4 regions of the Citrobacter sp. U14242 genome follow, and region 3 is predicted to be linked to each of the others. Evidence: predicted binding sites of a transcription regulator. Region 3 holds the regulator's gene; each other region holds the start of a gene.
What was found. Region 3 encodes PurR, which represses purine synthesis genes. Its sites were predicted from a motif close to CANGCAAACGTTTGCNTG; they were not measured.
Positions count from the first base shown of each region.

Region 1: the regulator PurR is predicted to act here: its motif matches at 5,447-5,464, upstream of purM (phosphoribosylformylglycinamidine cyclo-ligase).
Region 2: the regulator PurR is predicted to act here: its motif matches at 5,143-5,160, upstream of pyrC (dihydroorotase).
Region 4: the regulator PurR is predicted to act here: its motif matches at 2,822-2,839, upstream of purL (phosphoribosylformylglycinamidine synthase).

Region 1 is NZ_JBKGLW010000001.1:110,474-118,214, forward strand. Features, by position in the region: gene ppx (exopolyphosphatase) at 1-1,424, opposite strand, end outside; gene ppk1 (polyphosphate kinase 1) at 1,429-3,495, opposite strand; gene purN (phosphoribosylglycinamide formyltransferase) at 3,710-4,351, opposite strand; gene purM (phosphoribosylformylglycinamidine cyclo-ligase) at 4,348-5,385, opposite strand; gene ACLJXE_RS00520 (6-phospho-beta-glucosidase) at 5,680-7,110, shown strand; gene upp (uracil phosphoribosyltransferase) at 7,294-7,741, shown strand, end outside.
Region 2 is NZ_JBKGLW010000001.1:519,045-526,785, forward strand. Features, by position in the region: gene ACLJXE_RS02375 (rhodanese-related sulfurtransferase) at 1-142, shown strand, start outside; gene ACLJXE_RS02380 (YceI family protein) at 190-765, opposite strand; gene ACLJXE_RS02385 (cytochrome b) at 767-1,333, opposite strand; gene ACLJXE_RS02390 (YceO family protein) at 1,595-1,708, opposite strand; gene solA (N-methyl-L-tryptophan oxidase) at 1,761-2,879, opposite strand; gene bssS (biofilm formation regulator BssS) at 3,134-3,388, opposite strand; gene dinI (DNA damage-inducible protein I) at 3,728-3,973, opposite strand; gene pyrC (dihydroorotase) at 4,048-5,094, opposite strand; gene ACLJXE_RS02415 (lipoprotein) at 5,200-5,760, opposite strand; gene mdtH (multidrug efflux MFS transporter MdtH) at 5,877-7,085, opposite strand; gene rimJ (ribosomal protein S5-alanine N-acetyltransferase) at 7,346-7,741, shown strand, end outside.
Region 3 is NZ_JBKGLW010000004.1:167,988-175,728, reverse strand. Features, by position in the region: gene cfa (cyclopropane fatty acyl phospholipid synthase) at 1-804, opposite strand, end outside; gene punC (purine nucleoside transporter PunC) at 1,095-2,300, opposite strand; gene punR (DNA-binding transcriptional activator PunR) at 2,412-3,335, shown strand; gene purR (HTH-type transcriptional repressor PurR) at 3,455-4,480, opposite strand; gene cydH (cytochrome bd-I accessory subunit CydH) at 4,778-4,867, shown strand; gene ACLJXE_RS07910 (MFS transporter) at 5,046-6,215, shown strand; gene sodB (superoxide dismutase [Fe]) at 6,255-6,836, opposite strand; gene ACLJXE_RS07900 (C40 family peptidase) at 6,964-7,741, opposite strand, start outside.
Region 4 is NZ_JBKGLW010000001.1:29,791-37,531, forward strand. Features, by position in the region: gene yfhb (phosphatidylglycerophosphatase C) at 1-480, shown strand, start outside; gene tadA (tRNA adenosine(34) deaminase TadA) at 516-1,046, shown strand; gene mltF (membrane-bound lytic murein transglycosylase MltF) at 1,107-2,657, opposite strand; gene purL (phosphoribosylformylglycinamidine synthase) at 2,915-6,802, shown strand; gene qseE (two component system sensor histidine kinase QseE/GlrK) at 7,447-7,741, shown strand, end outside.

The DNA of each region.
Region 1 (7,741 bases), on a different contig from region 3:
CAGTCGTGCGGGAAGCGTAGCGTCCAGTGGTTATCGTCGGTAATCAACGTGAGCGTCGGCGGTGTAGTGGTTGCCTGGCGCTGGTTGTTGAGCAATACCCCAAGTCGCAACAGCTGAATTAGCGGCAGGAACTGCTTTTTCTTGAACAACGTAAAGCGGGGCAAATCATCCAGCTTAACCGCTTTACGATGATAGCGAACCAGGGTCGCCATCATCAGCTGTTGCTCCTGGTTGAAACCTGGCAGGTCGCTGTTTTGCAGAATATAAGCCGAGTGGCGATGCAGTCCGCTGTGGTTGATGTTCAGCCCGACTTCATGCAGCATAGCCGCCCACCGGAGCAATGCTTCCAGTTGCGGGTTTGCCAGTTTAGGTTGCTGCGCATGCCACTGATCGTACATCTGCATGGTAGTTTCCAGTACGCGTCGGGCTTGTTCGCTGTCGATATTGTACTGGTTTGCCAGACTACTGGCGGTACGGCTACGAACATCCTGGTGGCGAAAACGGCCTTCCATTTCATACAGTACGCCTTCACGCAACGCGCCATCGGAAAGTCGGAGTTCACGAATAGCGAGGGCATCAAAAACGCCGCACAGTATTGCCAGACCGGGAACAAAAACCGCCTTTCGTTCTTCTGACAGCCCCGGCATGCTGAGTGCCTCAAAGGAAGCATGCTTCAGGACTTCAGTTGTCAGCTTGTCCAGACGTTCAGGGGTGATAAAACCATCTTTCTCACCCATTTCCAGCAGCACTTCATGCGCTGCTTTGATGGTGCCTGAAGCTCCCAGTGCTACATTCCAGCCCTGAATTCGAAATTGCCAGGTGAGCGTTTCCAGCTTTTGCGCTGCCGCCATACGGGCGCGCTGGAAGTTTTCCCGGCTGATCGCACCACCCGGAAAGTACATCTGGGCAAAACTGACGCAACCCATACGGCGACTTTCGACCAGTTTAGGCTCGAAATCTTCACCGATCACCAGCTCTGTCGAACCACCACCGATGTCGATAACCAGCTTACGGCCCTTTTCTGGCTGTGTATGTTCCACGCCCATAAAAATCAGTCGGGCTTCTTCGTTACCGGAAATTATTTCGATCGGGTAGGGGATGACCTTTTCTGCTCGCTTAAGAAAATCAGTCGCATTTAGCGCCTGGCGCAAAGTATGGGTTCCCACGATGCAGACGCTGGAGGGAGGAAATCCCTGCAGACGTTCAGCGAAAAGTGACAGACAGCTTAAGCCGCGTTCCATCGCTTCTTCGCTTAGCTTGTTGTCCGCGCCAAGGCCGTCCGCCAGATGTACGCGTTGTTTCAGTCGCCCGATAATTTGCATTGCGCCATCGACCACGCGGGCAATGACCATATGGAAACTGTTTGAACCAAGGTCGACCGCAGCAAATTCCTGCGGTCGTGGAGACTTGTCGTGTATTGGCATAGAGTTAGTCAGGTTGCTCGAGTGATTTGATGTAGTCGTAAATCGCTAATTGTGACTGAACCTTACGACGGTTTCCGCGCGGTACGTAGCGATTACTCAGTTCTTTATCAATAAAGCGGGCTTTCACCGTGTCGCTGAACAGGATATCGATAATATCCAGCACGCGCTGCTTAAGGCGCGGGTCAAGAAGCGGTGTGGCAACTTCGATACGATAATCGATGTTTCTTGTCATCCAGTCAGCAGAGGAGAGATACACCTGCTTATCGCCCCCGTTCTCAAAGATATAGACCCGGTCGTGTTCGAGATAGCGGTCAACAATGCTGATAACGCGAATATTATCACTGATGCCTTCCAAATTCGGGATCAGTGAGCACATACCGCGGATCAATAAATTAACGGGGACACCTGAACCTGAAGCCGCATACAGGCGGTCAACCAGCCCTTTATCGACCAGATTATTCAGCTTCAGGGTAATGCCAGAAGGCAGCCCTTGCTGTGCATTAGCGATCTCTTTGTCAATCATGCTGTACAGCAGGCGCCGTGAGTTTTGCGGGGAAACCAGCAGATAATCGAACGTTACCGGGCGATACGGGTTTTCGATGAAGTTAAACACCCGACGGACTTCGTTGGTAATGCGCGAATCGGCAGTCAGCAACGAGTAGTCGGTATACAGACGCGCTGTTTTTTCGTTGAAGTTCCCGGTGCCGATATGTGCATAGCGCACGACGTCATCACCTTCTTTACGCGAAATCAGGAACAGCTTGGCGTGAATTTTCAGCCCTGGCGCGGAGAAGATGACGTGGACCCCCGCTTCGGTAAGGCGTTTAGCCCAATGAATATTGGCCTCTTCATCGAAGCGCGCCTGCAGTTCCACCACCACGGTTACTTTTTTACCGTTATGCGCGGCATGGATCATCGAGTCGATGATGCGCGAATCTTTTGCCACACGGTAGATGTTAATTTTTATCGCCAGCACGCTCGGGTCGAATGAGGCCTGGCGCAGCAGTTCAAGAACGTGTTCAAAGGTGTGATACGGATAATAAAGTAACACATCGCGTTCACGTACGGCATCAAAGCCGTTGCGAAACTTCTCGTTATCGAACCAGATATGGCGCAGACGCGGCAAGGGTTTGTTCACCAGGTTAGCTTTGCCAACGTTGGGGAAATTAATAAAGTCTTTGAAGTTATGATAACGCCCGCCGGGGACAATGGAGTCGTAGCGAGAGATCGTCAGCTTTTCACGCAGTACTTCAACCAGCGCATTGGGCATATCGCGCTGATAAACAAAACGTACAGGCTCCGCGGTCAGACGTTGCTTCAGGCTGGAAGACATGAGCTCCATCAGGCTCGATTCCATCTCATGCACCAAATCGTACTCGGCGTCGCGGGTCATTTTCATCGAATAGGCATTCAGCGCATCGTAATCAAAGAACCCTTTGAAAATATCGTCAAGGCAATAACGTAAAATGTTGTCCAACAGGATCATCGGCTTGCGACGGCGCGGGGTCTCCGGCGGCAAATTCACAAAACGGGGAACCTTATCGGAAGGGATTTCCAGCAGCGCGTAGCGGATCGTATCACCACGGATAATCTCTACCGCCAGATAGGTGTAGTCATCTTTCAAAAACTGGACTAAATCCGTCTCGCGGTTAATCAGGATCGGCGTGATGTGCTGGCGAAGATATTGCTTGAAGTAATGACGCAACCAGCTTTGCTGATTGACCGATAGCTGGCGTTCGTTGATTAAGAAAATCTGATTGCGCGCCATCTCCAGCAGCAACTCGTTGTAAAGACCGTCAAATTCCTGATCGGCTTTTAATACGCGGGCCTGGATTTTGCCTAACAGATGGCGGGAGTGAGAGTTTGAACCCTGTTCTTCGCTAATAATGATCCGGCGCTTCAGTTCGGCAAAACGCACCTTATAAAACTCGTCGAGGTTATTGGAATAGATGCCTAAGAAACGCATCCGTTCGATCAACGGGTTTGATTTATCAGCAGCTTCCTGGAGTACACGTTCGTTGAACGCTAACCAACTGAGTTCTTTCTCGATGTATAGCTTTTCCTGACCCATTACCACTTTTACTCCGTTTCATTCACGGGACACTACCGATTTATTATGGCGAGCATTGCTCTCAGATGTCCAACTGTGCCAGAAAAATATGACAATAAACCGTCTGATAGCAAAGAGAAAGGGGGAGCGTAGATGAATACCGGTGGTATTAACCGGAAAAGGTAGTTATGCCTGTAAGCCGGATGGTGACATTCGGCTTACAGGTTGAATTTTATTATTCGTCGGCCGCATAGCCTTTTGGCGGTAAGCGGATGCCATCCAGCCATGCAGCGTTATCACGCATCTTCAGGCGACCATCAATAAACCAGCTTACCACCAGTGGGTAAATGGTATGTTCCTGCGCCTGAACCCGGGCAGTAATATCATCTTCGCTGTCGCCTTCAAATACCGGAACTTTGGCCTGAAGAATAACCGGTCCACCGTCCAGTTCATCAGTGACGAAATGGACTGAGGTTCCGTGTTCTTCATCCCCATTTTCCAGCACCTGACGATGGGTATGCAGGCCTGGATACTTGGGTAATAAAGAGGGATGGATATTCAGCAGTCGTTCAGAATAGTGAGCGACAAACGCCGGGCTGAGGATGCGCATATAGCCGGCCAGCACGACGACATCGGGCGCCCAGGCGTCAATCTCTTGTATTAGCTGGCGGTCGAATGCTTCGCGGCTGGCAAAGTGGCTTGCTTCCAGGGAATGTGCCGGAATATTTTCCTCTCGTGCACGAACAAGGCCGAACGCATCGGCCTTGTTGCTGAATACTGCACGTATGGTGCCACTGATTTTTTTCTGTTTGCAGGCATCGATTATTGCCTGCAAATTGCTTCCGTTGCCGGAAATGAGCACCACAATGTTTTTCATTCAATGACCACACGCTGTTCGGAATCAGACGCTTTGATGATACCGATTTTCCAGGCGTTTTCACCTTTTGCATTCAGCAGAGCGAGCGCACTTTCTACTTCGGATTCCGGCAGAGCAATGACCATGCCGACCCCACAGTTGAAGGTGCGGTACATCTCGTGCTGACTAACGTTACCCGCAGTTTGCAGCCAGTTGAAGACGGCCGGCCACTGCCATGAGGATTCGTCGATGACGGCCTGAGTATTGTCTGGCAGTACGCGCGGAATATTTTCCCAGAAACCCCCGCCGGTCAGGTGCGCGATAGCGTGCACATCAACCTTCTCGATCAGTTCCAGAATGGATTTCACATAAATGCGCGTCGGTGCCAGCAGGTGATCGGCCAGTGATTTACCATCCAGTTCGGTTGTTTCCGGGTCGCAGCCGCTGACTTCAACGATCTTACGCACCAGGGAATAACCATTGGAGTGTGGGCCACTGGAGCCGAGTGCAATCAGCACATCGCCATCAGCCACTTTTGAACCGTCGATAATCTCTGATTTTTCAACGACGCCGACACAGAAACCTGCCACGTCATAATCTTCACCGTGATACATCCCAGGCATTTCAGCCGTTTCACCACCAACCAATGCACAACCAGACTGTAGGCAACCTTCGGCAATGCCGTTGATTACGCTGGCTGCGGTGTCCACATCCAGTTTACCCGTTGCATAGTAGTCGAGGAAAAACAGCGGTTCAGCGCCCTGAACCACGAGGTCGTTTACACACATCGCCACCAGATCAATGCCGATGGTATCGTGGCGTTTCAGATCCATCGCCAGACGCAGTTTTGTCCCTACGCCATCAGTGCCGGAAACCAGTACAGGTTCACGATATTTTTGCGGCAATGCGCACAGCGCACCGAAGCCACCCAGACCACCCATCACTTCCGGGCGACGAGTTTTCTTTACTACGCCTTTGATTCGATCAACCAGAGCATTACCTGCGTCAATATCAACACCGGCATCTTTGTAGCTAAGAGAGGTTTTATCGGTCACTGCCTGGTTCCCCACGTGTTTACTTGCAGTAAAAGTTAAATTCGGCGCAATTCTAACAGGGAAAGCAAACGTTTGCGAGCCTGCTTTGCATTGACGTTTATCTGCTGAGTATTTCAGCATTTTCCAGTCGTTTATCCATTTGTTTGAACTGCGCCACGAAAATGAAACCGGGTTCAGTCTTGTGCTTGAAACCTGCCTGCTGAATGCACAGTATCGTACTGAAACCGGTTTCTGTTTTCTGTTGCGAACCACATCAGGTGTGTTTGAACAGTGCAATCACGAGAGGGGAAACGTATGCCTGGGTTTAAAGCAGATTTTATGTGGGGCGGCGCTGTGGCTGCTCATCAACTGGAAGGCGGCTGGCAGGAGGGCGGTAAAGGGATTAGCGTTGCCGATGTGATGACGGCTGGGGCCCATGGGGTAGCGCGTGAAATTACCGACGGCGTGATTGCAGGCAAAAATTACCCTAACCACGAGGCCATCGATTTTTATCATCGCTATCAAGATGATATTAAGCTGTTTGCCGAAATGGGCTTTACGTGCTTTCGTACCTCCATTGCATGGACGCGTATTTTCCCGCAAGGTGATGAAGCACTGCCCAATGAAGCCGGATTGCAATTCTACGACGATCTCTTTGATGAATGCCTGAAGTATGGGATTGAACCGGTGATTACACTGTCGCATTTCGAGATGCCTTATCACCTGGTGACGGAATATGGCGGATGGCGCAATCGTAAACTGATTGATTTCTTTGTCCGTTTTGCCGGGGTGGTTTTCACGCGCTACCAGCGTAAAGTGAAGTACTGGATGACGTTTAATGAAATCAACAACCAGGCTAACTTCCATGAAGATTTCGCGCCGTTTACCAACTCCGGCCTTAAGTATCAGCCGGGTGAAGACCGCGAACCGGTCATGTATCAGGCTGCACACTATGAACTGGTGGCGAGCGCGCTGGCAGTAAAGGTTGCACGTGAAATCAACCCGGCATTGCAGGTTGGGTGCATGATCGCTATGTGTCCTGTTTATCCACTGACCTGTGCGCCAGACGATATGATGATGGCGATGAACGCGATGCACCGTCGATACTGGTTTACCGACGTTCACGTACGGGGCAAGTATCCGCAGCATCTGTTGAACTACTTTGCGCGTCGCGGCTTCGAACTCGATATTACTGAAGAAGACCGACAAATACTGGCTCAGGGCTGCGTCGACTATATCGGTTTTAGCTACTATATGTCCTTCGCGACTCAGGCAACGGCAGATAACCCGCAGTTGGATTACGACGAATCGAAAAGTCTGGTGCCCAATCCGTATGTGCAGAAATCAGACTGGGGCTGGCAGATTGATCCGGTTGGTCTGCGCTATTCGCTGAACTGGTTCTGGGATCATTATCAGCTCCCGCTGTTTATTGTTGAAAACGGGTTTGGCGCGATTGATGTACAGGAAAGTGACGGCACGGTGAACGATCAGTACCGCATTGACTACCTGGCAGCCCATATTCGTGAGATGAAAAAAGCAGTGGTGGAAGATGGCGTGGATCTGATGGGCTACACACCGTGGGGCTGCATTGATTTAGTGTCAGCGGGAACCGGCGAAATGAAAAAACGCTATGGATTTATTTATGTCGACAAAAATAATGACGGCAGTGGGACATTAGCACGGTCTCCTAAGAAATCTTTTTCATGGTATCAAAATGTTATCCGGAGTAACGCTGAATCTCTATAAAATTCAGTGTATTGATATTAAGCCCCGCCCATATTACGGGGCTTGTTTTATACTCATCTTCCAGACGTAAATGACTTTGGTTGATCCATATCAAGCGTATCCAGTGTTGCGCCAGAGACGAAAAGCGGTATAATCCGGCGATTTTTTTTGTGGTTGCCACTCGTCTGAGGAAAGGAGAAGAGTATGAAGATCGTGGAAGTCAAACACCCACTCGTCAAACACAAGCTGGGACTGATGCGTGAAAACGACATCAGCACTAAACGCTTTCGTGAACTCGCCTCGGAAGTTGGCAGTCTGCTGACTTATGAAGCAACTGCAGGTCTGGAAACCGAAAAGGTGACCATTGAAGGTTGGAACGGCCCGGTTGAAGTAGACCAAATCAAAGGTAAAAAAATCACCGTTGTACCCATCCTGCGTGCGGGCCTGGGTATGATGGAAGGCGTACTGGAGAACGTTCCGAGCGCGCGTATCAGCGTTGTGGGTATGTACCGTAACGAAGAAACCCTGGAGCCGGTTCCATACTTCCAGAAGCTGGTATCTAATATTGATGAGCGCATGGCGCTGATCGTTGACCCGATGCTGGCAACCGGTGGTTCCGTTATCGCGACCATCGACCTGCTGAAGAATGCAG
Region 2 (7,741 bases), on a different contig from region 3:
TGAACTGTGTTGTGAAGAGAGCGAACTGCCAGAAGAAGAGCAGCGCCGCCGTCGTGCGGGGCGTGAGAATGGCAATAAGATCTTTAATAAATCGCGTGGTCGTTTAAATACTAAGCTCGGTATTCCCGATCCTGCGCAATAACACTATGCCGGATGGTGGCAAAAGCCTCATCCGGCATCACCAGGACGTTATTTCTGCTGTACGCCTTCCACCGAGATAATTAAGTCGACTTCCTGCGAAGCAGGGCCGAGGTCGGTGGTGATGTTAAAGTCCTTCAGCTTAATTTTCCCTTGCGCTTCAAAACCGGCGCGTGTGCCACCCCACGGATCGCCACCCTGACCGATGAGCTTCGCGTCCAGCGTGACAGGTTTGGTGACACCGTTCAGGGTCAGGTTACCGGTGATATCCAGATCGTTACCCGCTTTTTTCACGCTGGTGGAGGTGAAAGTGGCCTGCGGGAATTTGCCTACGTTAAGGAAATCTGCACTACGCAGGTGTTTGTCACGCTCGGCATGATTGGTATCAACACTGTTGGTGTTGATGGTGACATTGACTTTATCGGCAGCCGGATTTTTCTCGTCAAAGGTAAATGTACCGTCGAAGTCTTTAAATGTGCCGTACAGCCAGCTGTATCCCAGATGCTGAATGCGGAAATTAACAAAGGCATGCTGTCCCTCTTTGTCAATTTTGTAATCCGCCGCGATGGCAGAGCCGGTCGTGAATAATAAAGAGGCGAGTGTGAGCCCCAGCAGGTTTTTTTTCATTTTAAGCTCCATAGTCAGATGACGATTTTCCCAACATGCGATTAAGGGTATCGTCGTTATCGATAAAGTGATGTTTCAGGGCCATTAGCCCATGCAGAAGTGATAAAACCACCACGGTCCAGGCGAGCCACAAGTGCAAGTTACCAGCGATGTCGGCTTGTACGCCGGCGTTGGTAAATGTGGCGGGAACATCGAACCAACCAAATACGCTTATTGCTTTACCGTCTGCGGTAGAGATCAGATAGCCGCTGATGACAATAGAAAAAAGCAGGGTATATAGCGTGAGATGACCCAATGCCGCCGCAATGCGGGTTAGACGGGAATAGCTTTTCAGCGCGGCAGGGGGAGGGGAAACAACCCGCCAGACAATGCGGACAACCAGTCCCATCATCAGCAGCACACCGATACTTTTATGCAGTTCAGGTGCCTGGTGATACCAACCATCGTAATAACTGAGTGTTACCATCCATAAACCCAGAGCAAACATGCCATAGACGGCAATAGCGACCAGCCAGTGTAATGCGGCTGATACCACGCCATAGCGCTGTGGACTATTATTGAATTGCATAAACACACCGTTAGATATTTCAGAAGTGAATGAAAATGGCGCGGAAAAGACATTAATGCAACTAATAAATAACAATGGTGATGATATTTATTCTTATTTCAATAAAATTGATTAAATAAAGGCGTAATCATCAAAGCGTTAGTGTGAGTGGATAAGGAGAAGGGCTTGATAACAAGAAGGAGTGGACGTTAAGTTATTCAGTTTATTGCAGTGAGATTAAGTAATTATCAGTTTTTGTCAGTTAATGTCAGCGCAAATAGGTTAGAAAAACATAATATATATGACGTCCATAATCGCCAGCAGCGACCATAAAATAATGTAGAGCATGAAATGCTCGCGAATATTATTAACCAGATAGTGAAAGATGCGACGCATCAATGTTATTCCTGTTATTAAAAATGGCCTCACCAACGAGGCCGTTGATCAATTATCGCTTAAAACGGGACAGACGGAATGGCGTCAGGTCAAAGGCTGACGGTTTACCCTGGGCAAAATCAGCGGCAATTTCGCCCAGTACGGAAGCAAACTTAAAACCGTGTCCGCTGAGTCCGGTAATCACCAGCGTGTTGTCATGGTCTGGCAGCGTATCGATAATGAAGTCTTCATCTGGCGAGTTATCATAAGTACAGGATGCGCCATGCAGACAACAGCCGATGCCAGGCAAAACAGCGCGCAGGAATGGGAAGGCCTCAGAGCCATCGCTGGCGACAGTGGCAAACGGTTTACGCTCTTCAGGTGAATGAATGACCTGTCCGCCGTTATGCCTGCCAATTTTTAACTCGTCATTTTCAGCTGGAAAACCGTAGTATTGATCGCCATCAGGCAGTTCGCCGGTAAATGCCGGGAATTTGTTTTTGACACTGTAGCGTCCGTCAGCCTGATACCATGCGAATACCTTACGCACCGGTTGTATCGGCAGTTCAGGCAGTAATGCCTTGACCCAGGTACCGGCGCTGACGACGACTTTTTTCGCGTGGTAGTCACCATCGGCTGTTGCAACCGTTACGCCATCATCGTGGTGATGAATTGCCGTGACGGGGCATTTAAACAGTTGTGCACAACCCGCCTCTTCAGCCAGGCGAATCCAGGTTTTAATGGCTAACTCACTGCGTAAAAAACCGGATTCGGCTTCAAAAAGTCCGATATAGTTTTCAGGCACGCGAATTTCTGGCCAGCGAGCCATGATAGCTTCTGCATCCAGCTGTTCGACTTTGAGCTGCCACTGTTTTGCACTTTGCGCCACGGTTGCTAAGAAAGTTGAATCTGCGGGCCCCAGGTTGATAACGCCAGAGCGAACAAAAACAGGTTCTTCATTTTGTGCGGAAAGTTCATCCCACAAGGTCTGCGCACGCAGGACCAGTGGGACGTATTTTTCACCTTCGCCATAAGCATGACGAATTAATCGTGTATCGCCGTGGTGGCTGCCTTGCTGATGCGGTGGCATATGAGCGTCGATCATCAGAACGTTGAGACCGGCGCGCGTGGCGTAGTATCCGGCTGCGGCGCCCACGGAACCGCTGCCAATAATGATTAAGTCGTATTTCATCCGCTTCTCTCTGCAATCGCGATAGTATACCTTAAATAATTCGAGTTGCAGGACAAAACGCCCCGGCCGTTTTGAACGCTACTTGCAGCGGCCCTGAAAGGGCGAGGCCCAGGGAGGGGCCGAGTAATAAAGCCAACGCGCATGCAACTTGAAGTATGACAGGTATAGCAGGGTAAATAACTGAACCGGAATATTCAACCTGCAAATAAGAAAGGCACCGTGAAGGTGCCTTTTGATGGTTGGATGTATCAGGTTTAATGTCGCTGATACTCATTTACCTGGTAATCACCGGATTCAATTTTGGCGATTCCGGCTTCTAATATCGAAATAAATTGCCTGGCAACATCAGTGGTTAACCAGAGCGTTTGACCGACTTCAGTCCCATCCGGGTCCGGACGATTCGGGGTCTGGTAGTGCAAACGCAGCATCAGCGCATCGTAGCTATCAACAGTGCTGATGTCCCATCCTACAAGTGGATGAGTCTGAATGACTTCATTATTCTTTTCCATCATGCCCCCTAATTCGTGTTACTAGACAACGGTTTTCGAGGTTCAATGCGTTTTTTTCTGAAGCAACTTCAGTATATCAATAAATAAGGGTATTCATTGAAAATTTAAAGAGGGCGGCGCATAAATTTTTTGTTTTCAGTGGTATCTGACTAATAAAACAACATGTTATTCATTTTTTTTTAGCATGTTGTGCAATTATTTTGGTGTTCTGATTAAAAGATAATCAAGGTGTTTAATATAAATTGTCTGCTAGCGTAGTAAATGCAAGATTGATTAAAAGGCTGCACGTATAAAAAAGCCGGGGCGACCCGGCAAACAAACATCACTGCATATCATTTTTTATTCGTTGATGAACCAGTCATCTGCGCTTTCCCAGGTTTCCTGTAGGATTTCGCTGATGCGTTCTTTGTCCTCTTTTGTTGCGCCAATAACCGACAGATTGTTTGCCCCGGCATAGCGAACGGTAACGTTACCTTCGTTATCCGGAAAATGATGATGAATACGGCGGGAGAGTTCACCTGCCAGCGCGTCGATAGCACCGGCTGGTAAAGGTGAAGTTTTGGCAATAGTGACTTCAATACGCATAATAGCCCCCTGTTGGATGTACTGGTTATTTATACAGTTAACTGCGCCAGTTGACAACAGTGGGCTACACTTTTTTAGCGTTTTACTGACCAGCGTACGGTTTCACCGCCAAGGAATGGCACCAGCGTGTCATTTTCCAGTGCGATGCTATCCGGTACCTGATGTTCAATTTTCTCCAGTTCAATGAAGGTATCATTGACGGGTAGGCCGTAGAACTGTGGACCGTTCAGTGAGCAGAAGGCTTCAAAATGCGTCAGAGCATTCATCTCTTCGAACACGGTAGCATAGCTTCCCAGTGCTGTCGGCGCGTTAAAGCAACCTGCACAGCCGCAACTGGACTCTTTACGATGACGTGCATGCGGTGCGGAGTCGGTGCCAAGGAATGCACGGCTGAATCCGCTGGCAACCAGTTCACGCAGCGCCTGCTGGTGAATATTACGTTTGAGTATCGGCAGACAGTACAGGTGCGGACGAATTCCGCCGACCAGCATATGGTTGCGGTTAAACATTAAATGCTGTGGTGTGATGGTTGCTGCAAGAAGCTCGTTGCCATCGCGAACGTATTCGGCAGCATCTTTGGTCGTGATATGTTCAAACACCACTTTTAGCGCGGTTAAACGCTGACGCAAGGGATCCATCACCGTTTCGATAAAACGTGCCTCGCGATCGAAAATATCGATATCAGCGTGCGTCACTTCACCATGCACCAACAGGGGCATCCCCAATTTCTCCATGCGCTCCAGTACCGGCATAATGGCATCGACTGAGGTTACGCCGTGTGTAGAGTTGGTTGTTGCATTGGCGGGATAAAGTTTAGCGGCAGTGAAGACGCCTTCGTTGAATCCACGCTCAAGTTCATTAGGATCCAGCGTGTCCGTTAAGTAGCAGGTCATTAACGGAGTAAAGTTATGTCCGGCGGGTACAGCGTCCAGAATGCGTTGGCGGTACGCAATAGCAGCGTCAACGGTAGTGACCGGTGGAGCGAGGTTTGGCATAACAATCGCGCGACCATAAGTTTCACTGGTATAAGGCACGACAGTTTTTAACATGTCGCCATCGCGAAGGTGAAGGTGCCAGTCGTCTGGGAGGCGGATCTTTAAAACCTGGGATGGTGCAGTCATCAATATGCTCCGGCTGAGGATAGTCTTTTTTGCCGGAAACAAAGGATAAGCGGAAACGTTTTCGTTTGCACGAAAAAAAAGGACGCATTAGCGCCCTGTTGTTTATTAATCGGTGAACGGGATAATGATTTCGCCCGGTTTAACTTCAATCCCTTTCGCCAGTTTTTTCGCCAACGCTTCGCCTTTGCTGCTGTCTTCACGCAGAATATAGGCTGGTTGCTGGTTAAAGTAATTCCGCAGCGACTGATTTAAGTAGGGCATCAGAGTTTGCAGTACAGATTGCATTTTCTCTGGTGTGACGGTCGCATCCACCACTTCCATCTCTTGCAGATAAATCGCGCCTTTTTCTTTATTGAAGACTGGCAATGCTTTTAACTTCAACTTCATGGTCGCTTTCTGGCTACCAAAAAGGGAATTCATATCCAGATTGGCATCGCCTGTCAGCGTCACTTTATTCGGTTCTTCGCGACCAATCTGGCTGGCGAGATTGGTCAGTACGATGTGGGCTTCCGCCACGCCAGGCAGACCAATATCTTTCGAAAAGTCGTTATGCTTAGCCAATGCCTGATTAATTTCTTGCTCGCTAACCGTGTATTGTGTGAGTTGATTACAACCAACCAACAGGCCGCTGACAATCAGTGCAGCAGCAAAAAAAATCTTTTTCATGGGGTTCCTCAACATGATGCTTGTGGCGTAATCGTGACACAATGCAGCATCAAGCACCAGCGGCCCGGACACCAGCAGAAAAAACTGAAATTGAGTCCGGGACGTCTGATCGGCTATCAGGCATCAGGTTCCAGCATGCCGCGTGACGGGCGTTTATGGCTAAACTGCCAACCCAGCGCGAGGAAGGTGATAAAGCCGATAATGCCGAGCATCATCCACGGGAGCTCTGGCTGTGACAATGCTTTACCCATGTCAAACAGCCAACCGCCACCGATATAACCGATGGCGCCGCCGATGGCTAATCCGAGGCGGCTAAAGCCCATGTAACTGCCCCGTGCGCGCGCATTTGCCAATGACGCGCTCAGCGTCTCGCGTGCCGGTTCCGCGATGACAGAACCGATATAGAAGGTGCAAATCAGGGTGAAAAGCTGCTGTAAATTCCCGACCAGACCGATGGGCATCATGCTAAGAGACATGATCAGCAGGCCTGCCATCAGTCGATGTTCAAGACGAAAACGTTTCTCACTCCAGCGGGCGATAGGGTAGAGCAGCGTTAAAGAGAGACACGCTTCGATAGCATACATCCACTTCACGGCGGCCGGCGAACCGGCAATGTCATTAACCATAATCGGCAGCATTAACATAACCTGTACCGCCAGCATGTAATACCCCGCCAGCGTCAGGACATAGGTGACAAATCGTTTGTCATGCATCACATGACTCATGCCTTCGCGCACGGGAATCTTCACGGTGGATAGCTTCCATGCCGGAAGCAGCCAGGCGTTAAACGCAGCGCACAGAACGAACAAAATCGCACCCGTGGCACAAACCAGGCGGAAATCGTACTGCAACAGCCAGCTGCCGAGTAATGCACCAACAACGGCGCCCGCACTGTCCTGCATCATCAGAATAGAGAAAAAGCGTCCGCGCTTTTCCGGGCGGATCAGTTTGACCACCAGTGCCGAGCGGGGTGGGTCGAATAATGTACCGCCTAAGCCGGAGAGGAAACAGGAGAACCACAATAGCCAGGGTTCGTGAGCAATTCCCATCGTGGCGAACCCGGCAGCACGCATCAACATGCCGGTCACAATCATGGGTTTGGCACCAAAGCGGTCAGCAATTGCGCCGCCAAAAATCCCCAGCCCTTGCTGAATAAATTGGCGCAATCCAAGTGCGATACCGACCATCACGGCGGCCCAGCCCATTTGGTCGACGAAACGGATAGAGATCAGTGGGAAAACGACAAAGAAACCCAGCACGACCAGCATATTATCGATGAGCAGGAAATATTTACCCAGGTTCCTTGCCTGCGAGACTTGCGACATTTCCCCTCCAGGGAAAAAACTCGTCACTCGGTGGAGAGTTTAAAAGATAAGCACCTTCTATTCTGCGGTGTCGTTTGCGCTTTTCCCACCCCTGGCTGGACAATATTTTTTTATCAAAAGTCAGTCTTGATAGAGAGTTTTCATCAAAATGTGTGAATAATTCAAAAAATGGCATTTTGCTCTTTTCACAGGGTGTATTTGCACAGGTATAGTAATGCGAATTGCGTATTGAAGACGTTACGGGAAGGAGTAGGTATAGAATGTTTGGCTATCGCAGTAACGTGCCAAAAGTGCGCTTAACCACGGACCGCCTGGTCGTGCGTTTGGTGCATGAGCGTGATGCCTGGCGTCTGGCAGATTATTACGCAGAAAACCGTCATTTCTTAAAGCCCTGGGAACCTATTCGCGATGAAAGCCACTGCTACCCCTCTGGCTGGCAGGCGCGTCTGAGCATGATCTCTGAATTTCATAAACAAGGCACGGCCTGGTATTTCGCGCTGCTCGATCCAGACGAAAAAGAAATTATCGGCGTTGCGAACTTCTCAAACGTGGTGCGCGGATCTTTCCACGCCTGTTATCTCGGTTATTCCATTGCGCAGAAGTGGCAAGGGCAGGGACTGATGTACGAAGCCCTGACCGCCGCTATTCGTTATATG
Region 3 (7,741 bases):
GATGGTATGCAGCAAGAAAAGACCATCTTGCTTTAAATTGCGGTCAACAACGTCAAAATAGGTGTTGTAGTTTTTGGGGCCCACATGCTCAAACATACCGACGGAAACGATACGGTCGAACCGGTCGTTCAGGTCACGGTAGTCCTGCAGTAAAATCGTGACATCCAGCCCTTCACAGCGCGTCTGCGCCATTTTTTGCTGTTCTGCTGAAATCGTTACGCCAGTCACGCTCACCCCGTATTGTGACGCCATGAACTGGGACAAGCCTCCCCAGCCGCAGCCAATATCGAGTACGCGCATACCTGGCTTCAATTGCAATTTCTCGGCAATCATTTTTAGCTTCGCCTGCTGGGCAGATTCCAGGGTATCGGCATCTTTCCAGTAGGCGCAGGAATATTGCATGTAGGGATCAAGCATGCGGGTAAAGAGATCGTTGCCAAGATCGTAGTGTTCTTTGCCAACGACCCACGCACGTTTTTTGGTTTGTAAATTAAACAGACGAGCCGTTGCGATACGTAGCGTATCTCTGAAGTTGCGGGGGAGTTGGCTTTCAAGACCTGCACGCAGGACTTTGCTAAAAAACATATCCAGCCGATCGCATTCCCACCAGCCGTCCATATAACTTTCACCTAAACCCAACGATCCTTCCTGCAACACACGTTTGAAAAAGTCGGGGTTTTTAACGCGAATATCTGCCGGTGCCGGGCCATTAATGGTAATGCCTGCACGGCTCAATAACTCATTGGTGATTCGGTACCAGTTATCATCCGGTACGCTGACGTCTTCTATACATGATGAACTCATAGCTTCTCCATCACTGGTCGGTGATCAGAACCTTAAAACAGCGTAGACGCTTTTTTGGGCTTTGTGAGAAATCTCACGGAATTAATCCGCGAATCTATAATCCGACGTAGAACAGAGGAAGGGAGAAACCCTTGCCGAAAAGACCATCCATGGGAAAACGGGAACCTGCTTGCTCCCGTTACTCTATAAATCTTATCGTTTTATTAACAGCCGAAAATCAGTATAGGCCTGAATTTTTGGCTATTCAACCGATAATTGTTAGCGGGCTAATTAAGTGCCCGCAACAATGATTAATGCGACTCACCGTGCGCAATTTGCGCGCTCTCATCCGGCAAGGATGTGTTGTCAGTCTGTGACTGCATTTTGTAGCCTAGCGCGGCCAGCAGCACTGTCGTCAGCATAACGCTGGTGGTGGTGAGCAGCGGCGTGCTGATTAACCACGAAACGACCAGGCTTGCCAGGAAGCATAACCCCAGTTGCAGCGTGTTCTGCAGCGCAGCGGCACGCCCTGTTGCCTGAGGGAATGGACGCAGCGCCTGGGCGACAACGATAGGGTAGATTGCCCCGTTTGCAATGGCCATCACGCAGAATGGGATCAGGATTTCAGCCAACGCAACGTGGTGAATAAAGCCAGTAGCCCAGGTGGCGATAACGCTAATGGCATACAGGATAAGTAACCACGGCAGAAGCTGGCGACCCTGCCATTTTTGCAGTGCCGCGCGGCAGCCGTAACCACCGATCAAAAATGCAATAGTTTGCGGAACATAGCTCAAACCAATCACAGCCGGACTATAGCCCATTTCGCTAAGGATAAACGGTGAACCCGTCAGCCATGCGAAGAAGCTCGCAGAACATGCTGCGTAAATCAGTACATTTCCACGGTATGCTTTGGAGCGCAGCAGCGTAGCGAACGTCAGTTTATCCTGGCTATCATCGCGCGCTTTTGCCGTTGGTTTTAAGCGCAGAGCCGGCAACATCAGGATCAGGGTAATCGCAAAAAGGGTGGCAAAAATGGCCTGCCAGGAAAAATGTATCAGGATCCAACTGCCTAATAACGGTGCAAGTGCAGGAGACAATCCGACCAGCGGCATAATGGTGGCAAAGATGCGGTTTACTTTTTGTGAAGGATAATAATCGGTAACCAGCGCCTGCCAGATAACCGAAGCCGCACAGACACCAACGGCCTGAATAAAGCGAAGCACCAGTAAGCCGGTGGCGTTTTCTACCCACAACATGCCCAGGCTGCCCAGCGCAAAGATGGATAAGCCCAGCATCAAAATCGGTTTACGACCATAGTGGTCGGAAAGTGGCCCCCACAAAAGTTGTGCAACGGCAAAACCGGCTAAGAACAAACTAAGGCTGGCACTCACGGCAGAAGCGGGTGTCTGTAAATCGGACTGAATAGCAGCAAAGGCGGGCAAATACATATCGGTTGCCAGAAAACCTAGCACGCTAAGACCTGCCAGCCAGACTAAAAACCCTTTTCCTGGTTGCATTATCGTTTCTCTTTTTAGCAATAGAACATTGCCGCTGAGTGTAGTGAGTGTAATTCTCGCTGTGAAACGCTAATATTTGCTTACTGATTTCAAATTTTTTGCAGGCAGAGCATGTGGTCGGAATATTCACTTGAAGTTGTTGATGCGGTGGCGCGTAACGGTAGCTTTAGTTCGGCTGCTCAGGAGTTGCACCGCGTACCTTCGGCGGTAAGCTACACTGTGCGCCAACTGGAAGAGTGGCTGGCTGTACCTCTTTTTGAACGTCGTCACCGGGACGTGGAATTAACGCCTGCTGGCGCGTGGTTTTTAAAAGAAGGTCGGTCTGTTATCAAAAAAATGCAGATCACCCGTCAGCAATGTCAACAAATCGCCAATGGCTGGCGAGGACAGCTGGCGATTGCGGTAGATAATATTGTTCGCCCGGAACGAACCCGACAGATGATTGTGGATTTCTACCGCCATTTCGATGATGTGGAGCTTCTGGTCTTTCAGGAGGTGTTTAATGGCGTCTGGGACGCGCTTTCGGACGGTCGTGTGGAGTTAGCTATCGGAGCAACGCAGGCCATTCCGGTAGGGGGACGCTATACGTTCCGGGATATGGGAATGTTGAGCTGGAGTTGCGTGGTAGCCAGTCATCATCCGCTGGCGACAATGCCGGGACCGCTCAGTGACGATACGTTGCGCAACTGGCCATCGCTGGTGCGCGAAGACACGTCCCGCACGCTGCCGAAACGTATTACATGGTTGCTGCACAACCAAAAACGCGTCGTGGTTCCTGACTGGGAATCCTCGGCCACCTGCTTGTCAGCCGGACTCTGTGTCGGGATGGTACCGACGCATTTTGCAAAACCGTGGATCGATAGCGGAAAATGGGTGGCGTTACAGCTGGAAAATCCGTTCCCGGATGCCGCGTGTTGCCTGACCTGGCAACAGAATGATACGTCGCCTGCACTGAGCTGGTTACTGGACTACCTGGGGGATAGTGAGACGCTGAATAAAGAGTGGCTGCGGGAGCCGGATGAGCTCCTCGCATAGCGTAATGCCGTTCAGTTAAGCATGTATGGAGAGCAGAACCCTTTCTCGGAGAGAGTATGTTCATTACCCCCGCCAACACCGATTGATGCTTTCTGAACGGCATTACCCACATAACGGGCTTAACGACGATAATCGCGGAATGGACCGTCGGCAACGGAACGACGTTCTACCAGACGTGGATGCACCTCGATTGACTGCGATTCTTCACGTTTATTCACGATACGGTCTAACAGCATGTTGAAAGCTGTTTCACCAAGTGAATCTTTTGGCTGGTGGATGGTGGTCAGCGCAGGGGTGAAGTAACGAGCGTTGCGCACGTTGTCGTAACCGATAACTGAGATATCCTGCGGCACGCGCAGTCCCATCTCGTCTGCGGCACACAGCGCACCCATCGCCATAATATCGCCACCACAGAATACGGCGGTTGGGCGATGCGACTGGGAGATGATTTGTTGCATAGCGCGGTAGCCGGATTCAGGTTCGAAATCACCCTGTACAATCCAGTTTTCGGGAACTTTAATCAGCGCTTCTTCCATCGCTTTCATGAAGCCAGCCAGGCGGCCTGCGCCGGTATTACGCTCCATGGGACCCGGGATCACACCGATCTCACGATGACCGCGTTCAATCAGATACCGGCCCGCCATGTAACCACCTTCGAAAGCGTTATCAATGACGGTATCGGTAAAGTCGGCTTTTGCTTCGCCCCAGTCCATGACCACCATTGGAATATGGCGATACTCTTCGAGCATGGAAAGCAGTGATTCCGGATACTCTGAACACATTACCAACAGGCCATCTACGCGCTTTTGCGCCATCATAGACAGGTATGCCTGCTGTTTTTCAAGACTGTTCCAGGCGTTGCCCAGAATCAGCGTGTAGCCTTTCTGGAAACAATTCTTCTCAACAGCCTCGATAATTTCGGCAAAATAGGCAGCTTCACTGCTGGTTGCCAACAAACCGATCGATTTGGTGTGATTCACCTTCAGGCTACGTGCCACTGCGCTGGGGGAGTAGTGCAGTTCTTTAATCGCTGCCCAGACAGCGTTGCGCGTTTCTTCTGCGACAAAGCGCGTTTTGTTAATTACGTGTGATACGGTTGTAGTGGAAACGTTTGCTCGCTTCGCTACATCTTTAATAGTTGCCATTACATCTCACTCCAGACCATATCCTAAGCTCCTGAGAATACTCCAGGTAAACGTTTGCCTTCACACACCCTCAACGCAACGTCGGGGTTGCGGCACGCCGGGAAAACGACACGGAACGTCAGGAAGGGGTCAATGGCCGGTACGCTAATCAAGTAAGCGTGGAATTTTGTCTGATCTTAACGAAAAGGGGAAGAGTTAAAAGCAGTTATCAATATAAATCGTGAGAGATTTTTGCTTTCAAGTGTGTAAAAATGCGCAATATCACTTTTTGTGTGGGAATAAAAAGGAGAAAACTTGATGAGCACCGATCTGAAATTTTCGTTAGTGACGACCATAATTGTTCTGGGCCTGATTGTCGCGGGTGGCCTGACTGCAGCACTGCACTGATTTCCCCCCGAGGGAGTTTGCTCTCCCTCACCCTTTCTGCTTGTCTTTTCCGTCCTATTTTTTGCCAATAAGCAAAAGTCTTTTGCAATTTTGTTAACTTTATTAATTTTGCGATCAATGTCATGCTTTTGACTCTTATGATGTGTCGTGCCAAGGCTCGACGTTACGGAGTCGATAGATGAAAATAAATTATCCTTTACTGGCGCTGGCGATAGGTGCGTTTGGCATTGGAACGACAGAATTTTCTCCCATGGGATTGCTACCCGTCATTGCCAAAGGTGTGGATGTTTCAATTCCGGCCGCTGGGATGTTAATCAGCGCGTATGCGGTAGGCGTGATGGTTGGCGCACCGCTGATGACATTACTGCTGTCCCATCGTGCGCGTCGCAATGCGCTTATCTTCCTGATGGCCATTTTTACGTTGGGTAATGTGCTTTCGGCGATATCTCCGGATTACACGACGCTGATGCTGTCGCGCATTTTGACCAGTCTTAACCACGGGGCATTTTTTGGCCTCGGTTCGGTTGTGGCAGCAAGCGTTGTCCCCAAACATAAACAGGCCAGCGCCGTTGCGACTATGTTTATGGGGTTAACTATCGCCAATATTGGCGGTGTTCCCGCGGCAACCTGGCTTGGGGAAACCATCGGCTGGCGTATGTCCTTTATGGCGACGGCGGGACTGGGTGTTATCGCAATGGTCAGTCTGTTCTTCTCGTTACCGAAAGGTGGGGCTGGTGAGCGCCCTGATGTGCGCAAAGAACTGGCGGTGTTAATGCGTCCACAAGTGGTGTCAGCGTTACTGACGACCGTTCTGGGGGCCGGGGCGATGTTTACGCTTTATACCTACATCTCACCCGTGCTGCATAGCATTACTCATGCTACGCCGGCGTTTGTCACCGGTATGCTGGTGCTGATTGGCGTTGGGTTCTCTATCGGTAACTATCTGGGGGGGAAACTGGCTGACCGTTCGGTTAACGGTACGCTGAAAGGCTTTTTGCTGCTGCTAATGATTATTATGCTGGCAATACCTTTCCTGGCTCGTAATGAGCTGGGTGCGGCCGTGAGTATGGTGGTGTGGGGCGCAGCAACGTTTGCGGTGGTTCCGCCGCTGCAGATGCGTGTGATGCGCGTTGCCAGCGAGGCACCTGGATTGTCATCGTCAGTTAATATTGGCGCGTTTAATCTGGGGAATGCCCTGGGAGCGGCTGCTGGTGGGGCGGTAATTTCCGGAGGATTGGGCTACAGTTTCGTACCGGTAATGGGGGCGATTGTGGCGGGTCTTGCGCTACTGCTGGTCTTTGTCTCGGCAAGGAAACAAGCGGAAGAAGTCTGCAACGCAACGAATTAAAAACAAAAACGCAGAAGGGAACCCCTTCTGCGTTGTCATTTATGCTGCGAAGTTTTTCGCAACAAATTCCCAGTTCACCAGTGCCCAGAAGTGTTCCAGGTAGCCAGGACGGGCATTACGATAATCGATGTAGTAGGCATGTTCCCACACGTCAACGGTCATCAGAGGCGTCGCGTCAGTCGTCAGCGGTGTACCTGCGTTGGAGGTGGACACGATAGCCAGTTTGCCATCCGTTCCTTTTACCAGCCAGGTCCAGCCAGAACCGAAATTCTTGATAGCGGCGTCGGTGAATTGTGCTTTGAAGTCTGCAAAGCTGCCAAAGGAGGCAGCAATCGCTTCGGCCAGTTTACCGGTCGGCTCGCCACCTGCGTTTGGTGCCAGGCAGTTCCAGTAGAACGTGTGGTTCCATACCTGTGCTGCGTTATTGAATACACCACCTTCAGAGCTACGTACGATCTCTTCCAGTGATTTACCTTCAAACGCGGTGCCTTTAATCAGGTTATTCAGATTGGTCACGTAAGTTTGATGGTGTTTGCCATAGTGGTATTCCAGCGTTTCGGCAGAAATGTGCGGTGCCAGAGCATCTTTGGCATACGGTAATGCAGGTAATTCGAACGACATTGCTTCTCTCCTTATTATTTATATTGAGTACACACAATAGCCTCATTGTGAGTAAGGATAGGGTAGCAAATTGAAAGGTTATGCAAAAGAAGAACTTACCCTACAGCATATTCTGCAGGGTAAGTTTTTAGCGAATTGTTTTCGGCGTCATCACACGGCGAGCGCCCACGTAGTGGCGTTGCCAGTAGTCTTCGCTCAGGGAGGTGATTTGGATTTCCTGGCCGCTGCGTGGAGACTGGATAAATTTACCATTGCCGACATAGACGCCAACGTGGTCGGCGGTACCGCGACCTTGCGTGCGGAAGAAGACCAGATCACCGTTTTTCAGTTCACCACGTTCAATCGGCGCAGCGTCGCGCAGGTGATACATTTCATTGGCGGTACGCGGAATGCGGAACTTCACCAGATCTTTGTATGCGTAATAAACCAGCCCGCTGCAATCAAAACCGGTTCTGGGTGATGTACCACCCCAACGGTAAGGTTTACCGATTTGGTTCATCAGGGTAGACATGGCGGCTTTGGTCGCTTTCTGCACTTTCACTTTATGTACATCCGCAACGGCTGTTGGTGCAGTCGTCTTCACTTTTACACAACGCGGCTTATGACCTTTGCGCGGGGTACATTTTTCAGTCCAGGTGACGGCGGGGGTTTGTATTGCCGCTGTTTTACTGCGACGGTTTGCTGTTTTCGTCGATTTTGCCGGAGTCGTTGTGCGTTTTTTGGAAGAGGAGGCCGTTTTCGTACTGGTTTTACTGGTGTTTTTTGTCGCTGTTTTCTTGTTGGTTTTTGTTGCTTTTTGGCTGGTTGTTGCGCTTTTCTTTTTATCTACCGTCTTGACGGTGTGGGAAGCGGTAGGTGTCGTCCTGGCCTGCCTGGAAGCATGGGCCACTGACGTAAAAGGCAGT
Region 4 (7,741 bases), on a different contig from region 3:
TTAATTAAAGGGCGCGCTGCCCGCTGGCCCATGAGCCTGCTCTTGTGGGGCTGCACGTTTGGTCGCAGTGAAACGTGCCTGAAGGCACATCAGGCCGATTTTGTGCGCTGGTTTCGTGGTCATGTGACGGCATTTCCTGTCGTGCAGCAGCGCCTGACGACGTACTTGCTAAGCTCCGATGCTGATATTTGGCTTATCACCGGTTCCCCGCAGTCGCTGGTGGAGCAGGTTTACTTCGATACACCGTGGCTGCCGCGTGTCAATCTGATCGCCAGTCAAATGGCGCGTGGATACGGTGGCTGGGTATTGCCACTACGCTGTCTGGGGCATGAAAAAGTAGCGCAACTGGAACAGCAGATTGGCGCGCCATTGCATCTATACAGCGGTTACAGCGACAGTAAGCAGGACAATCCATTGCTCTCTTTTTGCCAGCATCGCTGGCGCGTCACGCCGCGCGGGGAACTGCAACAACTCGAATAGCGAACGCGCATGCAATTTGGAGTATGACGGGTATAATGCGTCCGCTTTTTATTACTGGAGTTACCCCTTTGTCTGATGTTGAATTTAACCACGAATACTGGATGCGCCATGCTTTAACGTTAGCTAAGCGCGCCTGGGATGAGCGTGAAGTCCCGGTGGGTGCAGTATTGGTACTCAACAACCACGTTATTGGCGAAGGCTGGAATCGGCCGATTGGCCATCATGATCCTACCGCCCACGCTGAAATCATGGCGTTGCGCCAGGGCGGCATGGTGCTACAAAACTACCGTCTGCTGGATGCGACGTTGTATGTCACACTGGAACCGTGCGTCATGTGTGCCGGTGCGATGGTGCACAGCCGTATTGGTCGGGTGGTTTTTGGTGCGCGCGATGCGAAAACGGGGGCTGCTGGTTCGTTAATGGACGTACTGCATCATCCTGGCATGAACCATCGGGTTGATGTGACTGAAGGCGTGTTACGTGATGAATGCGCCACGTTGCTCAGCGATTTTTTCCGTATGCGTCGTCAGGAAATTAAAGCCCTGAAAAAATCCTCCAACAGGTAAATACCGAGCTGATTGCCTGAGGGCGTTGCGCTAATCAGCCCGATGGCCTCCCTTCAAAGACTACTTCTGCTCTTTTTTCTGCGTCGAAAATAGCAGAGAAGGGGTGTGCGACAGATAGCTTGATGAGGTCTGAGACAGGAATGCCGCCAGCGGCAACTTCTCCTCACCTAACAGTTCTGCGGGCGATACCGCCGGGTAATCCTGCGCCAGTTGCTGTGTTTCAATTGCCTGCTTTTCTTTCTCTTGCAGGTATCCCACCAGACTTATCTGGTATTTACGGATATTTTCCACATAGGCGTAGGCTTCGTGACCGCGCGCATAGCCATAGGTCAGCTTGTTGTAATACGGCTTTTGACTGAGCAGCGGCAGACGTTGTTTTACATCGGACCAACTGTTCGGGTTGCCTTTGGTTTTTACCGTCAGCGCCCGCGCATCCAGCATATGCGCGTAGCCCATATTGTAAGCGGCGAGTGCAAACCAGATACGTTCTCCTTCAGGGACGGTATCCGGCACTTTACTCATCATATCCTGTAAGTAGCGCGCGCCACCGCTGATGCTCTGTTCGGCATCGGTACGGTCAGTGAGCCCAAGGCTTTGGGCGGTATTTTTGGTCAGCATCATCAGACCGCGTACGCCGGTCGGGGAGGTTGCCTGGGCGTCCCAGTGTGATTCCTGATAAGAGATTGCCGCGAGCAGTCGCCAGTCTATTTCCTGCGCATATTTCTCAAAAAGTGGCTTCAGATCCGGTAACACGCTATCAACCGCACGCAGGAAGGTGCGGGTATCAACATAGTCAAAATCATCGCCATGCCCAAGGTACTTTTCTTCCAGCCGCGCAAGCGAGCCGTCTTCATTCATGGTATTGAAGAAATCCAGCAGGGCAGCGGACAGCGTATTGTCATCGTCCAGACGGCTGAACCAGGTAACAGGTTGTTCGTCGGAGACATCCAGCGCGACGGCCAGCTCAGGATGTACACGCTGGTACAGGCTGATGGCAACGGAATCAGCGATGGTATAGTCCAGCTTACCGGCGATGACATCATCAAGCAGTTCAGTGGTGCCCTTTTTCTTATCAACTTTCCAGCTCAGGTCAGGGTATTTTTTTTCTTTTATCTGCTGGAGGTCGTTTATCACCACGTGTCCCGGGGCAATGGTCAGCTGATTTTCGGTCACACTGGCAAGGCTGCGAGGTCGATATTGCCCAACCCGATACACCAATTGTTGCGATACGGAATAGTAGGTCGGACCCGGCTGATAATTTTTAACACGCTCGCTGTTATACACCAGACCAGCGGCTAACAGATCGGCATTACCGTTATCCAGGTCGTCAAAAAGCTGGCTGATGTTCTGGCGTACGGTGATTTTCAGCTTCACACCCAGGTAGTTGGCGAAGGCTTTGGTCAGTTCGTAATCCAGTCCAAACTTTTTCCCATTAAGCGTGGCGTAAGTGAGCGGTGAGTCGATAGTACTGACGCGCAACTCTCCCCGCGACTGAATGGCGGCGATACGATTGTCGGCTTTACCGAACCAGGGGATAGATGGCCAGAGGGCCGCTGCCAACAACAGCGTCAAAATACCGATGAACAGATAATTAATCTTTAATTTTTTCAATTAGTTAATTCTCTGAACCGTACGTTGTCTCTGCGTGCTGTGGTATTGATTAAGAAGTGAATTAGTCATTAATGAGCGGCATTTTGCTTAAACTTGCGTCAGTTGGCAACTTATTCAGAAACCAGATCGCATTTGATGATAAGACAAGGTCGTGATTTTATTTCGACGCAAACGGTTTCGTCGGCGCGGTAGATTCTTTATAATGACGCCCGTTTCCCCCACTTGGGCACACCGAAAGCTTAGAAGACGAGAGACTTATGATGGAAATTCTGCGTGGTTCACCTGCACTGTCTGCATTCCGTATTAACAAACTGCTGGCACGTTTTCAGGCTGCCAACCTCCAGGTCCACAATATTTACGCCGAGTACGTCCATTTTGCCGATCTGAATGCACCATTAAATGAGGATGAGCGCGCGCAACTTGCCCGCCTGCTGAAATATGGTCCTGCTCTTCACAGTCATGCCCCTGAAGGCAAACTGCTGCTGGTCACGCCCCGCCCGGGCACCATCTCCCCGTGGTCTTCTAAAGCGACTGATATTGCCCATAACTGCGGCCTGCAACAAATTAGCCGTCTGGAACGTGGCATTGCCTGGTATGTTGAGGCTTCCACGCTGACTGCTGAGCAGTGGCTGACGGTTGCCGATATTCTGCATGACCGCATGATGGAAACGGTTTTCTCTGCGCTGAGCGATGCTGAAAAACTGTTTGTTCATCACCAGCCTGCGCCGGTTTCCAGCGTTGACCTGCTGGGTGAAGGGCGCCAGGCGTTGATTGACGCTAACCTGCGTCTGGGGCTGGCGCTGGCAGAGGATGAAATCGACTATCTGCAAGATGCGTTCACCAAACTGGGACGCAACCCGAACGATATCGAACTGTACATGTTTGCACAGGCCAACTCTGAGCACTGCCGCCATAAGATTTTTAATGCCGACTGGGTGATCGACGGTAAGCAGCAGCCGAAATCGCTGTTCAAGATGATCAAAAACACCTTCGAAACCACGCCGGATCACGTCCTGTCTGCCTATAAAGATAACGCAGCGGTGATGGAAGGTTCTGAAGTGGGTCGCTACTTTGCTGACCACCAGACCGGTCGCTACGATTTCCATCAGGAGCCTGCTCATATCCTGATGAAGGTTGAAACCCATAACCACCCGACGGCGATCTCGCCGTGGCCGGGTGCCGCAACGGGCTCTGGCGGTGAAATTCGTGATGAAGGCGCAACCGGGCGCGGTGCGAAACCGAAAGCCGGCCTGGTGGGTTTCTCCGTTTCCAACCTGCGTATCCCGGGCTTTGAACAGCCGTGGGAAGAAGATTTTGGCAAGCCGGACCGTATTGTCACCGCACTGGATATCATGACAGAAGGTCCATTGGGCGGCGCGGCGTTTAACAACGAATTTGGTCGTCCTGCGCTGACGGGCTACTTCCGCACCTATGAAGAGAAAGTGAACAGCCATAACGGTGAAGAGCTGCGTGGTTACCATAAACCGATCATGCTGGCGGGTGGGATCGGCAATATCCGTGAAGATCACGTGCAGAAAGGCGAGATCGTGGTGGGTGCTAAGCTGATCGTCCTCGGCGGTCCGGCGATGAACATCGGTCTTGGTGGTGGGGCTGCATCATCTATGGCGTCCGGTCAGTCTGATGCCGATCTTGATTTTGCTTCTGTACAGCGCGACAACCCAGAAATGGAACGTCGTTGCCAGGAAGTTATCGACCGTTGCTGGCAAATGGGGGACGCAAACCCGATCCTGTTCATCCACGATGTTGGCGCGGGCGGCCTGTCTAATGCCATGCCGGAGCTGGTCAGTGACGGCGGACGTGGCGGTAAATTCCAGTTGCGCGATATCCTGAGTGATGAACCGGGTATGAGCCCGCTGGAAATCTGGTGTAACGAATCTCAGGAGCGCTATGTGCTGGCGGTGGCCGCCGATCAGCTGCCGCTGTTTGATGAGCTGTGTAAGCGCGAGCGTGCCCCCTATGCGGTGATTGGTGAAGCCACCGAAGAACAACACCTGACTCTGAGCGATAGCCACTTCGACAATCAGCCGATTGACATGCCGCTGGACGTTCTGCTGGGTAAAACGCCGAAAATGACCCGCGACGTACAAACGCTGAAAGCCAAAGGCGAGCAGCTTACACGTGAGCATATTACGATTGCTGACGCGGTAAACCGCGTGCTGCACCTGCCGACCGTGGCAGAGAAAACCTTCCTTGTTACCATCGGCGACCGTACTGTTACCGGGATGGTGGCGCGTGACCAAATGGTTGGGCCGTGGCAGATCCCGGTAGCGAACTGTGCGGTCACTACCGCCAGTCTGGATAGCTACTATGGTGAAGCGATGTCCATCGGTGAACGCGCACCTGTCGCGCTGCTGGACTTCTCCGCCTCTGCGCGTCTGGCCGTCGGTGAAGCGCTAACCAATATTGCGGCCACACAGATTGGCGATATCAAACGTATCAAATTATCAGCAAACTGGATGGCTGCTGCTGGCCATCCCGGTGAAGATGCCGGGCTGTACGAAGCGGTAAAAGCCGTCGGGGAAGAGTTATGTCCGGCGCTTGGCCTGACTATCCCGGTGGGTAAAGACTCCATGTCGATGAAAACCCGCTGGCAGGAAGGTAACGAGCAGCGTGAAATGACCTCCCCGCTGTCACTGGTGATTACCGCCTTTGCTCGTGTGGAAGACGTGCGCCATACCATCACGCCGCAGCTGTCTACTGAAGACAATGCGCTGCTGTTAATTGATCTTGGCCTTGGTCACAATGCTCTGGGTGCGACATCGCTGGCACAGGTATACCGTCAACTGGGCGACAAACCTGCCGATGTGCGCGATGTAACGCAGTTGAAAGGCTTCTACGACGCCATTCAGGCGTTGGTCGCACAACGTAAGCTACTGGCTTACCATGACCGCTCCGACGGCGGTCTGCTGGTTACGCTGGCAGAAATGGCCTTTACCGGTCACTGTGGCGTTGAAGCAGATATCGGTACTCTGGGTGATGATCATCTGGCGGCGCTGTTTAATGAAGAGTTGGGGGCTGTCATTCAGGTTCGCGCCGCTGACCGTGACGCGGTAGAAGCGATTCTGGCGGCGAACGGTCTGGCTGATTGCGTACATTATCTCGGCCAGGCGGTAGGCGGCGATCGTTTCACTCTGACTGCCCACGGTCAGCCGGTGTTTAGCGAAAGCCGTACTACCCTGCGTATGTGGTGGGCGGAAACCACCTGGCAGATGCAGCGTCTACGCGATAACCCGGAATGTGCCGATCAGGAACACGACGCTAAAACCAACGATGCCGATCCTGGCCTAAACGTGAAACTGTCATTTGATATCAACGAAGATATTGCGGCCCCGTATATCGCTACCGGTGCGCGTCCAAAAGTGGCCGTGCTGCGCGAACAGGGCGTTAACTCCCACGTAGAAATGGCGGCGGCTTTCCACCGTGCAGGCTTTGACGCTATTGACGTTCATATGAGCGATCTGCTGGGCGGCCGTATTGGTCTGGGGAACTTCCAGGCGCTGGTGGCCTGTGGTGGTTTCTCTTACGGTGATGTGCTTGGCGCAGGCGAAGGTTGGGCGAAGTCGATTCTGTTCAACAATCGTGTTCGTGATGAGTTCGAAACCTTCTTCCATCGCCCGCAAACGCTGGCACTCGGCGTGTGTAACGGTTGTCAGATGATGTCTAACCTGCGCGAGCTGATCCCAGGAAGCGACCTGTGGCCGCGCTTTGTGCGTAACCAATCCGATCGCTTTGAAGCGCGTTTCAGTCTGGTCGAAGTGACACAAAGCCCGTCTCTGCTGCTGCAGGGTATGGTGGGGTCACAGATGCCAATCGCGGTTTCTCACGGCGAAGGTCGTGTAGAAGTGCGTGACGATGCGCATTTGGCAGGGCTGGAGAGCAAAGGGCTGGTGGCACTGCGCTACGTTGATAACTTCGGTAAGGTGACCGAAACCTATCCGGCTAACCCGAACGGTTCGCCAAACGGTATCACTGCTGTTACCACCGAAAATGGTCGTGTAACCATTATGATGCCACACCCGGAACGTGTATTCCGTACCGTGAGCAACTCCTGGCACCCGGAAAACTGGGGCGAGGATAGCCCGTGGATGCGCATCTTCCGTAATGCGCGTAAACAGCTCGGTTAATCTGGTCGAAAATCATGAAGCCCCCTCTTGAGGGGCTTTTTTGTCACCAGGATACAGGGTGGCTGATGGTGCTGCGCTTATCAGGCCTGCGGGGAAGGGCACTTGCAGGCCGGATGCGGCGTTTCCGTCGCCATCCGGCAATAAACTCAGCGCTTATGCCGAAAAATAAAGTGTCGGGAAATCCCGACATTGGCAGGGTTGGCTTGTCGCCAAAAAGAGACACTTAATGATTTGATTTATAATGGTTTTGTTTTTAAGCACTGCGAGTGTTGCTGATTAGCGACATAATGAACAAAAAACACTCACCCCTTATTTTTGCACGATTATTAATATTTCTTATATTTATCATTGTGTTAATAAAGTGTTTTGAATATTGGCACAGATGCTGCATAATATTAACCAGTGGCTCATTCACCTTCTTATGTCAGCCCCTTCGGGACGTGCTACATAAACTTCGAATGACGCACAACAAGGTGCCTGCCGTCCAACATCTGATATTAGCGAAGCTCATATCAACCTTCGGGCGAAACGTCGAGTTAGGCACCGCCTTATTCCATAACAAAGCCGGGTTAATCCCGGCTTTGTTGTATCTGACGTTCCCCTCAGTTAGCATCGTCTTATTCCCGTCTATTGAGAGTAACGCCTTGAAGCGCTGGTCTGTTTTCCCCCGATCCTTACGTCAGCTGGTGACACTGGCATTTTTGCTGATCCTGCTTCCTTTGCTCGTACTGGCCTGGCAGGCGTGGCAGAGCCTGAACGCCCTGAGCGCTCAGGCGGCGCTGACTAACAGAACCACGCTCATTGATGCCCGACGTAGCGAGGCAATGACCAACGCCGCGCTGGAGATGGAGCGTAGCTACCGACAGTATTGTGTGCTGGATGATCCGACGCTGGCAAAGGTTTACCAGAGCCAGCGTAAACGTTATAGCGACATGCTGG